Regions from separate parts of the Fulvivirga ulvae genome, predicted to be linked through region 3. Evidence: riboswitches for the same ligand, from Rfam matches in the RefSeq annotation. Region 3 holds a riboswitch; each other region holds the start of a gene.
The links. A riboswitch is a leader RNA that binds a small molecule or an ion and turns the genes downstream of it on or off. The one in region 3 is predicted to bind cobalamin.

Region 1: linked by a shared signal. The riboswitch ahead of metE (5-methyltetrahydropteroyltriglutamate--homocysteine S-methyltransferase) and the one ahead of LVD17_RS09250 (ABC transporter substrate-binding protein) in region 3 are both predicted to bind cobalamin.
Region 2: linked by a shared signal. The riboswitch ahead of LVD17_RS05145 (TonB-dependent receptor plug domain-containing protein) and the one ahead of LVD17_RS09250 (ABC transporter substrate-binding protein) in region 3 are both predicted to bind cobalamin.

What each region holds. Positions count from the first base shown of each region.
Region 1 is NZ_CP089981.1:4,098,395-4,102,966, forward strand. It holds gene LVD17_RS17555 (cysteine-rich CWC family protein) at 71-301, opposite strand; gene metE (5-methyltetrahydropteroyltriglutamate--homocysteine S-methyltransferase) at 385-2,712, opposite strand; cobalamin riboswitch at 2,882-3,086, opposite strand; gene LVD17_RS17565 (VOC family protein) at 3,581-4,018, opposite strand; gene LVD17_RS17570 (Type 1 glutamine amidotransferase-like domain-containing protein) at 4,159-4,572, opposite strand, start outside.
Region 2 is NZ_CP089981.1:1,238,841-1,243,412, reverse strand. It holds gene LVD17_RS05150 (ABC transporter substrate-binding protein) at 53-1,189, opposite strand; cobalamin riboswitch at 1,259-1,497, shown strand; gene LVD17_RS05145 (TonB-dependent receptor plug domain-containing protein) at 1,598-3,514, shown strand; gene LVD17_RS05140 (YncE family protein) at 3,528-4,572, shown strand, end outside.
Region 3 is NZ_CP089981.1:2,240,165-2,244,736, reverse strand. It holds gene LVD17_RS09270 (pyridoxal phosphate-dependent aminotransferase) at 1-759, shown strand, start outside; gene cbiB (adenosylcobinamide-phosphate synthase CbiB) at 741-1,670, shown strand; gene LVD17_RS09260 (AAA family ATPase) at 1,658-2,218, shown strand; gene LVD17_RS09255 (ABC transporter substrate-binding protein) at 2,205-3,302, shown strand; cobalamin riboswitch at 3,305-3,510, shown strand; gene LVD17_RS09250 (ABC transporter substrate-binding protein) at 3,624-4,572, shown strand, end outside.

The DNA of each region.
Region 1 (4,572 bases), 1.9 Mb from region 3:
CCGTTGCATATCTGTATTTGTACGGTGAGTTTTTTTGAAAAGGTAAAAAGAATGTAGAGAAGAGATCTGTTTAAAAACCGTACCCTATTTTCTTGAGTCTGAGTTGAAATTTCTCCCGGTTATATTCATCCCTCAGGGCTTCCATACAGGCAGCACAAAGGCAATCTTCATATTTATCATTGATGAAATTCCGCTCTTCCTGGCTCAACTTTACAGTGGAGCACTGGCATAGTACTACGGAGCCTACCTTGCACTCAAAAGAGCCGTTACACCGAGGACAATATTTTAATTCATGCTTCATTCATAACAAGTATATCCGGCAGGTTTTTAAGGCCTGCCGGATGGGATTAATAGTAGAAAATTAACTCCATTTAAAAACAAAACCTAGACTACAGTTTCATTTACACGCTCCCGAAGTTGCCTGGCGGCAGCTATCATTTCTACCAGGGCAGTTTTTGTTTCTTTCCAGTCACGTGTTTTCAATCCACAATCGGGGTTTACCCAAAGCCGTTCTGCAGGTATTACTTTCTTTGCTTTTTCAAGCAAGGCCAGCATCTCAACCCTGGAAGGTACCCTTGGCGAATGGATATCATAAACCCCAGGTCCGATTTCGTTGGGATATTCAAAGCTGGCAAAGACATCTAATAATTCCATCTGAGAACGTGAACACTCGATAGTGATTACATCGGCATCCATAGCTGCAATATTTTCGATAATGTCATTAAACTCTGAGTAGCACATATGGGTGTGGATCTGCGTTCCATCATTCACACCACTTGTAGCCAGCCTGAAGGCGCCGACAGCCCACTCCAGATAAGCCGTCCAGTCAGATTTTCTCAACGGTAGCCCCTCACGGATAGCAGGTTCATCTACCTGTATTATTTCTATTCCTGCTTTTTCCAGGTCTATAACCTCATCTCTGATGGCCAGTGCTATTTGCTGGCATGTCTTGGCCCGTGGCTGATCATTACGTACAAATGACCACTGAAGAATGGTAACAGGTCCCGTTAGCATACCTTTAACAATCTTATCAGTCAGTGCTTGAGCATAGGCTGTCCATTCAACCGTCATAGCCGCCGGACGCTTAACATCTCCGTAAATAATGGGAGGTTTTACACATCTTGAACCATAGCTCTGTACCCAGCCATACTTTGTAAAAGCAAAGCCGTCCAGCTTTTCGCCGAAGTATTCCACCATATCATTTCGCTCAAACTCCCCGTGTACCAATACATCCATTTCTATATCTTCCTGCCAGCGGATGGCTTTCTCTATTTCCTGCTTTAGAAATGCATCATATTGCTTTTGGGTTACATTGCCCTTTTTAAAGTCAGCCCGCCATTTCCTTACCTCAGCAGTCTGAGGAAATGAACCAATGGTGGTAGTAGGGAAGAGGGGTAGTTCAAGGAGTTGGTTCTGAAGCTCTTTTCTTTCCGGAAACACAGACTTGCGCCTGAAGTCTTTTTCGGTAACAGCATGGAGTCTGTGAGAAACTTGTTCATTATGGATCAACTCTGAGGTTTGCCTGCTTTTAATGGCATTGACATTACTATTAAACTCCTGCAGGTGAATATTTTCAACTTCATCTGACAACAAGTTTTTAAGTATTACGATTTCATCCAGTTTCTGTCTGGCAAATGCCAGCCACTGTTTTAGCTCCGGTAAGAGAGTCTCGTTATCGTTTTCAAGATCCAGATTACATGGAGAGTGCAGGAGCGAGCATGATGCGGCAATAGTTATTCTCTCCTTTCCTATCTTTTCAGACACCTTTTGAATAGTGTCCAGGGATTGCCTGAAATCATTTTTCCAGATATTCCGTCCATCCACAAGTCCTAATGACAAATTGAGATTTACAGGCAATTGTTTCGAGTTCAGGATGTTGTTCAGTTGCTCAGGGCTGCGGATCAGATCGATATGCAGGGTATCAACGGGTAATGAAAGTGCCAGGTCTAAATTGTCACCAAGGTCTCCGAAGTAGGTGGTTAGTATGATCTTAACCTGGGGAAACTGCTCATTAAGTGACTGGTAGGCATATTTAAGGGCCTCACGTTCTTTATCAGTTAAATCCATTACCAGGTAAGGCTCATCTACCTGAATATATTCCACCCCTAATTCAGTAAACTGCCTGAAAATATCGTGATAAACAGGAAGCAGCTGCTCAATGAGTTCTATCCTATGGAACCCTGATTCCTTTTCTTTACCGAGTAGCAAGTAAGACACGGGCCCAGGCACTACAGGTTTGGTAATTATGCCATTGGCTTTGGCTTCTTTGTATTCATCAAAAATTTTTGTTGAAGAAAGTGAAAACTGCTGGTCATTAGTGAATTCCGGCACGATATAGTGGTAGTTGGTATCAAACCACTTAGTCATTTCCATAGCAGTAATATCCAGGTCATCGTGCTGATAACCGCGGGCCATGGCAAAGTAAAGATCCAGATTGGATTTTGTATTGTCTTTTTTTAGCTCCTTGTATCGTTCAGGAATGGCACCAACAGTCAGAGTCATATCCAATATCTGGTCATAAAAAGAAAAGTCACCGGATGGGATCAGGTCTATTCCTGCATTCTTTTGAATTTTCCAATTGTGCGTGCGGATGTTTTTGCCGGTTTCAAGTAATTCTTCAACCGAAATTTTGCCTTTCCAGTAAGCCTCGCAGGCTTTTTTTAGTTCACGGTGGCTTCCAATAGACGGATAGCCCAAATTGTTTGTTTTCATAGCTTAAGCTTTTAAGTAATTTGAATAATTAGTTAAAAGCTCTTCAGCTCAACTTCACCATGCTTTTAATGAATATAGATAGAAAGGTATGTGCACACCTATACCCAGGTGGCATCAATATCTGTTCTGGCTAATACTTCAAATCGCGAAAGCATCGTCAAATCCTGTTATATACAGGACGATAAAGGCAGGTCTCCTGGCTTTCCGATTCTTGTCGGCCTTCTCATACTGCTTTGAGTACAATGGCATTTGTCAACAAGAATAGCGCTACCCCTTTAAGAGGTCGGAATTACAGTTGCGCGTCAGCTCGTGATTTTCACACGATTCCCTATTATTTTCGGCTTTCACCGAAAACCCTTACCGTTTTTGATTAAGAAATCAAGTAAAGAACTTATTGAATGGAAAGTTAGGAATAAATTTTTTAGAACCGGAAAGGAGGGGTTAAAAATGTTGGCAAATTGGTATTCAGTAAGTCCGAAGTCGGAAGTCCGGAAACCGGAGCTTTTTGTAAGTGGTGAACAGTGAACGGTGAACAGTAAATGGTGATCGGTGACTGGTAAACGGTAAGTAATATTGGAATTTTAGATATTTCTATAACTACCATCCCTCTTGAGGTGATTACAATACGTACCTTCAGAGCTAAATTGTGATCAATCGTAAAACCAGTGGAGTGAGTGAATCGGAAAAACAAGAACTCTCAACGTAAGCTTACCAGCGAAATAAGATAAAACTGCCTCATTGCAATTTCACCCTTATCCGGGCTGGATTTGTGTTTGAGCTCTAATCAGGAAAGTTCACTGTATGGTGTCGGCGGCAGGAGGGGTGTCCCGGTTTTGCTACCGGGACGAAAGGTGTGTTTTTATATTCCTTACTCTTTTGGATAATCATAGCTTACCATCCACTGTACATCGAACTTGTCTTTAAACATACTGAAATACGAACCCCAGGGCACATCACCGATAGGCATTTCAATGGCACCGCCTTCTGAAAGTTTGTCGTAGATGCGCTGTGCTTCATCTTTGCTGTCGGTCGATACGGATATGTAAAAATTGTTGCCCTGCGAAAGTTTCTGTCCCATCGATTCCAAGGCATCAGTGGCCATCAGCATATTGCCATCCCCGATGGGCAGCGCTATGTGCATTACTTTATTTTTAACTTCTTCCGACATGTTCTCGTGGCCCTCCATAGGCATATCGCCGAACCGGATGATACCACCAAGGAATTCGCCTCCGAAAATAGATTGGTAAAAGTTGAAGGCCTCTTCCGTATTACCGGGGAAATTTAAATAGGGATTGATTTTTGTCATGGTTGTTTTGATTTTGTTTTAGGCAAAAATATAAGAATAAACCACCTGACAGCGTGTGCAAATCCGCCAATGATCAGGGGCGAAAGCGGCGGAATTTATATAACAGTAGGTATCTGCTGTTCAAATTGTTATTATAACTATCACCTTATATAGTAAAACAACTCCTTATCCTTATTAATAATCTCAATACGCTGGTCTGAGTAATATTTAAAACCAGTACCAAAGGGAATGCCAATCCCTTCTGTACCTGAAAGATGCACGGCCTTTTTCAGATCGCTCCACTGATTGGCCTCATCATGTGCACCAATGATGTAAGGCACCAGCTTCATCATCTCTACAGACTCGTTATCTGCTGCAAAGGGGACCCGATCACCTAATTGAATAGCACCGGCTGATATGCCGATCAGAACTGCCCCGGACACATATCTTTCTTTGATAATGCCGGCAGCTCCGGTTTCTGATAACCTTTCCCATCCCGCTATTACATCACCTCCGGCCAGTAATATAAGGTCAGCGTGTTGCAGGTCTTGCTTGTCGGTTGCCGTAAATTCAGA
Region 2 (4,572 bases), 1.0 Mb from region 3:
AATCTAGCAACTTTTGCTTATACCCTTTAAGTCTGTTGGGTTACACCGTTTCTTAGTTCAGCTTTTCGTAAAAGTAAAGCTCATTATCTGGCAGTAATTCAGGGTGGAAGATCCTTATCAGGTCGGCCAGGATCAGGTCAGGCCTGAGGTAGCCAAGCTCGAGGTATTCATTGCCGCCTGTGGCTCCTATGCGTGCATTGTAGCTGTACACATTTCCATTTTTAAAAGCATCAAACCGGGAGTACCTTTGGTCGGCCTGTTTGATCTCTTCCAGTGAATTATAAGAGGCAACTCCCACCCAGTAGTCAGCATCATGTGCCTTTTCATAAACCGACTCAAAGCTTAATTCCAGAAATCCGGTGGTTGAGTCCTGCCACAAATAATTGGCTCCGGCATCGGCAAACAACTTAGCCGCATTGTTTTCCCCGCCCGGGAGGTACCAGGTATCACCGTAGACCACACCACTATATAAGGTAGGCATGGAGTCTGCCTTTGCGGCTTTTGCTCTCATTGTATTGTAGTTACTTTCAATAGCGTTGAACACAGAGTCTGCCATGTCTGTTTTGTTAAAAAACAAAGCCATGAATTTAATCCACTCCGCACGTCCCAGAGGATGCCGCTCAAGGTATTCCGCATTGATAAGTACCGGTATTCCGGCCTGGTTCATCTTGCGGAACTGTCCATAGTCGCCGGTAATTGTATAGGCCATTACAGCCTCGGGATCCAGCTCCAGCAGGCGCTCAATGTTCATTTCCTTATCTATGCCCAGCTCAGTTACATAACCGGAATCAATTCTGCTGCGCATGTTAGCAGAGCTGATGTAGTCTGTAGTAGTAAAGCCTGTCAGGCTCTGCGTTTCATTAATATAGTCAAGCAAGGGAATATGCGTGGTAGAGGTACAGACAATGCTTTTTATGGGCACTTCCACTATCTGAACATCGCGGTCGTGTGCCGGAATTTCCTCTCCTCTGGGCACGAGCAAATATTTAAAACCTTCTTCCGCACCCTGATAGGGCCTGGGTACCTCCACAAAAGGATAACCTTCTTTTAAAGAAACCCTGAAACCAGTGGCATACTGAATATTAACAGGAGTTTCTGTTAATATTTCTTTGCTTTTCCGCTCCTTATCAGAGTGGTTGCAGGCTATGGCTAAAATGGAAAAAACAATAATCAGAACCTTTAACTTCATCGGTCGGTGCTTTTAGTTGAATACAGAACAATATTAACCATTTTGTTTAGAGCTATTCAATTCTTTCCTAACTTTGAGCCGATTATTGGTTCATGATCAGTCCTTACGGCATATCATGATGAAAAGGGAATCCGGTGCCTCAGTGTGTTACTGATCATTCCGGAGCTGTCCCCGCAACTGTAATCCCGACCTGTACACCAGTACAGATAATACGCTTTGATCATCTTTGCCACTGTCCTGACCTGTCGGGATGGGAAGGTCCTCAAAGTCGGGTAAGCCAGGAGACCTGCCAATAGTTTTATATCTGGGCCTTCGGGAGTTGAGGCTTTAAGAAGTGAACGCTATGTTATCCATCATTTCGCCCATTTCTTAATGGCTTCTATTTAAGGCTCATTAACACGTTGTCGAATGAGTTATCTGCGAATTCTATTATTACCTTTGGTTACAGGCATCTTCGTTCAGCATGTGGCTGCCCAGGAAGATACCACGGCGTTGGTTCTGGATGAGATCAGCATTGAGGGAACGCGTCTGGAGAAGTTTACCATTGGTGAAAAGGTGGAGAAAATTTCACCTGTACAGAGAGAAGCTACGGAGTACAGTAACCTGTCTGAGTTATTGACCAATTTGTCAGGAGCCAATATCAGGTCTTATGGTGTGAGTGGACTTTCAACTCCTTCTGTAAGAGGCACTGGAAGTAATCATACTGCTGTTTTTTGGGAAGGTATAAACCTGCAAAGTCCGACCAACGGTAGCCTTGACCTCACTTTAATGCCAGTAAGCTTTGTGGATGACGTATCTCTCCAGTATGGTGGTGCAGGGTCCCTTTTCGGCTCGGGTACCCTGGGTGGGGCCATTCATCTTGGTACGGAGGCTGCAATGCAGGAAGGCTTTGGTGGTAAGATATTTCAGCAAATAGGCAGTTTTGGCAGTACCTATACGGGCGCGAATGTCAACTGGAAACATCAAAAAGTGCGGGCATCTATACGTGGCTTTGTGAACCATGCCGACAATGATTTTACCTATTTCAACCGTTACACAACCCGGGAAGAGGAGCAAAACAATGCCTCCATCGATCAGCATGGTATATTGTCAGAATTATACTACCAACTCAATGGAAACAGTGATATAAGCCTGAAATATTGGTATCAGGACAACCTGGTACATATTCCGGACCCGGCTTCTGCCTCAGGTGATGCAAGGGAAACCCAGGCTGATGAATTTCACAGAGCGGTTTTAAAGTGGAAGAGCCAAAACAGTAAAAGGATGTTCCGCGGACAATCGGCTTTATTGGTCCACCACCTGGACTACGACGACAAATTAACCGAAGTGTCCACCACACAATCCCTGTCATGGGTCAGTGAGATTGAAGCTACTTATAAACTGGATAAATCTACATGGCTCGATGCAGGTATAAACAACACTTACGATCAGGCGGAGGTGGACAGTTATGCAGGTGAAATACCTTCCAGAAACCAGACAGGCCTGTATGTTTCAGCCAAAAGGCTATTTGCGGAAAGGCTGGAGGCCAACCTGGGCTTGAGGGAGACATTGAGTGATGGTGACCTTTCACCAGTGATGCCCTCCCTGGGATTGAACTACTCGCTAAATAACGACTTCTCTTTGAAATCAAAGGTGGCCCGCAGCTATCGAATCCCTACTTTCAATGACCTGTACTGGAAAGGGGCCGGAGCAGTTGGTAACCCTGATCTGGAACCCGAGCTGGGGTGGAGTACGGAACTGGGTATATTATCTGAAAAGCGGTTTGGTAACTCACAACTTTCCGTTGAATTAACAGGCTATAGTAATACCATTTCACAATGGATTCAGTGGGTGGAAGTAGAATCAGTATGGAGCCCGGTCAATGTGCAGAAAATCTGGGCACGAGGGGCAGAGCTTATTTTAAAATATGGATACAGACTGTCAGACGACTGGAAGCTACAGTTTTGGGGCAATTATAGTTATACAAAATCCACCAAGCAGGAGATCAGTGAGGGCGGTAATCTACAAGAATTGGATAAACAGGTAATCTATACGCCTTTGCATCAAGGGAAGGCTTCGCTGAATTTAGTCCATGCACATTTCACATTAGGAATAAACCAGCTCTATATAGGCGAGCAATATGTTACCGGAGATAATAGAAGATCAATAGACCCTTACACACTGACCGGAGTTTCAGCTTCTTATAAGTTCTTGTTATCTCAAAAACATACATTAAGAATCTCAGGTCAGGTAAAAAATGCCTTTAACGAAGACTATGAGATCCGTAATGCACGGCCTATGCCACGAAGGAACTATCATTTAAGTATCATATATCAATTTAATTAGAGAATAAACCAAAATGAAAAACCAGTTTTTAAAACGCGTATTATTTGGCCTTTTAGTGGCCACCTCCAGCTTGTTCGCGTCATGTTCTGATGATGACAGTGTGGGGCCATTGCCTGGTCAGGAAGGCTTTTTTGTGATCAATGAAGGCGGATTTGGCAATGGCGACGCCAGCCTTTCATATTTTGACAAGGCTACCAATACTATGATCAATGATGTATTTCTTGAAAATGCGGAAAGGCCCTTGGGGGATCAGGCGCAATCAATGAGCATCTATAATGGTAATGGTTATATTGTAGTTCAAAACTCAGGTAAGATTGAGGTTATTAATGCTGAGAATTTCGGTTCATTGGGAACAATTAACAAGGATGCAGGGATAGTTTCCCCACGGTATTTTCTTGGTATAGACCAAAATAAGGGCTATGTAACGGATTGGGGTGCAGACGGCGTAACAGGAACGGTTAAAGTTATCGACCTGAATGCTCTTGAAGTTACCAAAACCATTGACGTTGGCCAGGGAGCTAATGAAATGGTCAGGTTAGGAAATAAAATATATGTAGCCAACAACGGAGGCTGGGGATACGACAATAAAGTTGTGATCGTTGATATTAATACCGACCAGGTTGTTGGTAGCATTACTGTTGGGGATAATCCTTCAGCATTGAAAGTAGACCGAAACAATAATATTTGGGTAACAGGTAGTGGCAAGACAGTTTACAATCCTGACTGGTCAGTGGATGAGGCCAACAGCACCCCTGCTTTCCTTGCTAAAATTGTAAATGATGAAGTAGCCCTGAAGTTAGATGCAGCCAGCGTATATACGGGGCTTGGCAGACTGGTGATGAACAATGCAGCAGACCAGCTCTATTTCAACTATTCAGGTGCAGTATATACCATGAGCATCGACGCCACTGAGTTACCCGCTTCACCATTTATCGATAAGTCCTTTTATGGCCTTTCTGTCGACCCTTCAACCGACAATGTGATTGGAACTGAGGCTCCTAACTTTAGCTCGGCCGGTACAGTCTACCGATATGATAATACAGGTAAGCTGATCGACC
Region 3 (4,572 bases):
AGCTCAGCAACCATTTACTTCCCTACTTTCTCAGAATATGAAGCCGCTTGCGAAAGCCATGCGATAAAGATAAATCACATGCCCCGACATAAGTTATCCACATCGGGCATAACCTCAACACTGGCTTTCATCTGTAATCCTAATAATCCTGACGGGCTAGTTACAACCAGAGCAGAACTTGACCGGTTGGTAAGCTGCCACCCGGATACCGTATTTGTTATTGATGAAGCCTATGGGGATTTTGTGATGGGCGATTCACCTTCTTGTGTGGATATGATCGGCGTACACGATAATGTTATTATTGTTAAATCACTGACCAAGCTCTTCGCCATACCCGGCTTGCGATTGGGGTACATGCTGTGTAGCCCGGCCATGCAGCAAAAAATACTAGCCTGTAAAATGCCCTGGAACGTAAACCAGATGGCGATAGAGGCCGGTAAGTTCATTTTTGATAGCTACACGGACATTAAGCCTGACCTTTCAGCTATCATGGAGCTTTCTCACAAACTTCAGAAAGAACTGGGCCAGATTGAAGAACTGGAGGTGTTACCCTCATCAACACATTACTTCCTCATCAAACTGAAGAAACCCCTGGCTTCAGACTTAAAGCAATATCTGGCCCATGAGCACCGGCTTCTGGTTCGGGACGCCTCTAACTTTCATGGTCTGGATCAACACTATATCAGAATATCGCCACAAACGGAAGAGAAAAACCTGTTGTTAGTTAATGCCCTCAAAACATGGAGCAAAAGTATTTAGTTGTTCTTCCATTATTAGCCGCCTACGTGCTAGATCTCATTTTGGGAGATCCCAGATGGCTTCCGCATCCCATCAGGTGGTTTGGTCATAGCATCAACTTTGGTGAAAAACATTTGAACAACGGCAGGCACAAGTTGATAAAAGGTGCGGTTTTAACTATTCTTTTAACAGGTGGGGTATTTACTACATGCTACTTTTTAATACACTTCATCAGGCCTTTCACTTACATCTATTACCCTATTGCCACCATTCTACTTTTCTTTTCCCTTGCCAACAAAAGCCTGATTGAAGAAGGAAAAGCTGTATTTGCTGCTTTAGCTCAGGGTCTTGAGGCTGGCAGGAAAAGGCTCTCCTGGATCGTAGGGAGAGAAACGGATCAGTTAGACGAAAATAAAATCCGACTGGCTGTATTTGAAACACTATCGGAAAATCTGAGTGACGGGGTGATAGCACCTTTATTTTACTATGCCATTTTAGGTGTTCCCGGTGCTTTGGCCTACAAAATGATCAATACGCTTGACTCTATGATAGGCTACAAAAATGAGCGTTTTCTTCTGTTTGGCAGGTTTGCAGCAAAGCTTGATGATATCACTAACTTTATGCCCGCCAGAGTCACTGCCCTCTTAATGGTCGGGCTGACCCTAAGCAGAAGAGGCATGAAGTATATAATCAAATACGGAAACAAACACAGTAGCCCGAACGCCGGCTACCCGGAATCTGCCCTTGCCGGTATTTTAAATTGCCAGTTTGGCGGCCCCAATTATTATCATGGGAAATTAGTTGAAAAGCCATTCATAGGAGGCAATAGCAGAGCCATTGCACCTAACGAGATAAACAAAGTGGCCATGATCAACCATGCCGTCACGCTCATTTTTGTCATCATAATTATCGGCATTCAATGGATAATCTGAGCAACAAGTTTATCATTACAGGAGCTGCAAGCGCAGGAAAAACAACCTTGCTCCATGAGTTAGGCCGTCGGGGTTTCAACTGTTATGAAGAAGTTTCTCGTAGAATTATCAGACAACAATTAAGTATATCTTCCAATGCCCTCCCATGGGGTGATATGCAAAATTTTTGCACCCTTACTTTTGATACCATGGTTAAAGAGCACATGGTTCAAACAGATTCAGCACTATGTTTCTTCGATCGCGCTCTACCCGATATTATTGCCAACCTGGACTCGTGTAATTTACCCATACCGCCCCCATACACCCAGGCAGTGGCTAATGCCGGGTATAACAAAAACGCCTTTATACTACCCATTCATCCGTCCATTTTTGTGAATGATCATGAACGGAGAGAAACATACGCACAAGCGAATAAGATTTACAGATCAATTATTAAAGTTTATCAGTCCTTAGGTTTTACACTTCATGAGATACCTTTGATGCCCGTAAGCCAAAGGGCTGAAATGATTCTTACCAAACTCCACACGTATAGCTATGACATTGCCTGATATCCGTATCGTCCAAAACCTGTTGATCATATTATGTTTTGGTACCCTTTTGAAATGTACTCCGGCACAAACCGAAGCACCTGTACAAAAACAAGCCCTGGACCTGTCGCATGCATCAAGGTTTGGCGCTGACTATCTTAAATCCGGGGCCACGGAGGTTAAGATAAATGCCCCGTGGTCAAACAGTGACAGTACCGTAGTGAAAACATTTAATATAGACTCCGGCTTTACCGCGCGTGCTATTGTTTGCCTTTCCATTACACACATAAATATGCTCAGTGAGTTGGGTTTGCAAGATAGAATTGTAGGCATTCCCTCGTATGAGGACGTTTTTGATGACAGTTTGAGAAATTATTTTATCAATAAGGGTGTGAATGAAGTAGGCAAAGGTGGTGACTTGAACTATGAGCTTTTAATTAACCTCCAGCCCGACCTGATCATAGAGTCTGCCGTTGGCAACTCGATGGATGTAAACCAAAAGCTGGAAGCACTTGGCCTCCGGGTTATTCTCTTCTCCGCCCACACGGAAAACCACCCTTTAGGGAGACTGGAGTGGATAAAATACCTCTCTCTATTTACAAAAACAGAAAATGTAGCCTTTACCCTGTTTAACCAACAAGCTGATAACTATGAGAAGATAAAATCTCAGTTTAACAAAAGAGATAGTGCTCCTAAATTCTTTGTAGGCTATATGTGGAAGGACAATTGGTATGTAGCCGGGGGCAATAGTTATATGGCGCAGTTCATCAAAGATGCTGGTGGCCAGTACATACTTAAGGAAGATACCAACCCCGGCAATATTAAATTATCTCATGAAACAGTAATTGAGTTACTTCAGCAATGTGATATCTGGCTACATCCGGGCAGCCAAATGAATACCATAAGTCAGCTTGCCGAGCTCAATCTGCCTCCGGAATATCTGGGCGGGCGGCTCCGAATTTACAATAACAACCGCCGGTTGAGCCAATATGGCAAAAATGACTTTTGGCAGTCAGGATTTGTACATCCTGAAAAGGTGCTGGAAGACCTAAGACACATTGTGATGAAAAATGATAGTCTTAACTATTATGTCCAAATAAAGTAATTTATATACATTTGAGCATTGGTGTTTGTTGATGAGATACTTTCGTCAACAGAATTAAAAGGGAATCCTGTTAAAATCAGGAGCTGTCCCCGCAGCTGTAAGCTCTGTAAAATGTTAACCAAATCACAAGCCACTGTCTCTACATCGGGATGGGAAGGCCGTTAACATTGGAGCAAGCCAGAAGACCTGCCAGTAAAACATAGTAATCGAAACTTTCGGGAGAAAAGTGCTGATTAGAAGATCCTACATAGTTTTTGCTGCGTACTGCAAATCTTTTGTTGCGTCATTCTGATTCCATTTCCCCGGGCAAATTATTTAAAAATGAAGCTCGTTATCAGATGTTTATCCGTGTTGATATGCCTTGTGGCTGCATGCAATTCGCCAAAGCAGGAAGGTACATCTACGTTGCCGACCCGCCAGCCTGTCCAACTTAAACATGCATCACTTTTTAGCATAAAACAACAGGATGGTTTTAAGAAAATTACAGTCCAAAACCCCTGGGATACCACTGCATTATACGCCACTTATATCCTAATCCATAAAGGTGATCCTGTACCGGAAAACCTGCCTAAGGACGTTTTTATAGTCGAAATACCGATTTCCAGTATCGTAACCTTATCTACCACACATCTCGGACTACTGCATACGCTTGGGGCAGAGCAGTCACTCATTGGGCATAGTACACTGGACTATATCTATAATCCATCCATCAAAGAGCGGGCTTTAAATGGTGAAATCGCAGAAGTTGGAAACACCCAAAATTTAAATATTGAGACCCTTATTGACCTTCGACCGGATCTCATGATGACCACCGGACATGCCCAGATACACGATAACCTGAAATTGCTGGAAAAATCAGGAGTACCCATTGCTTATAATATTGAATGGATGGAAAGCTCGCCACTTGCCAGGGCCGAATGGCTAAAATTTATGGCAGCCTTTCTTGAAAAGGATGCTATGGCAGATAGCATTTTCAATCATATCGAAGATGAGTATGAACAAATAAAAGCAGAAGCCATTGCTGTGAGTGACAAACCTTCTGTACTCGCAGGGGCCAAATACAAAGACACCTGGTCCATGCCCGGAGGCAATAGCTATGCAGCACAACTTTTAAAAGATGCCAACGCCTCTTACTATTGGTTCTCAGATAAGTCAAGAGGAAGCATACCATTAAGCTTTGAAACGGTTATAGACAAACAACTCAATGCCGATATCTGGATCAATCCCGGAGGTTTTACCGAGCTCGCCGAATTTATCGATCACGATGAAA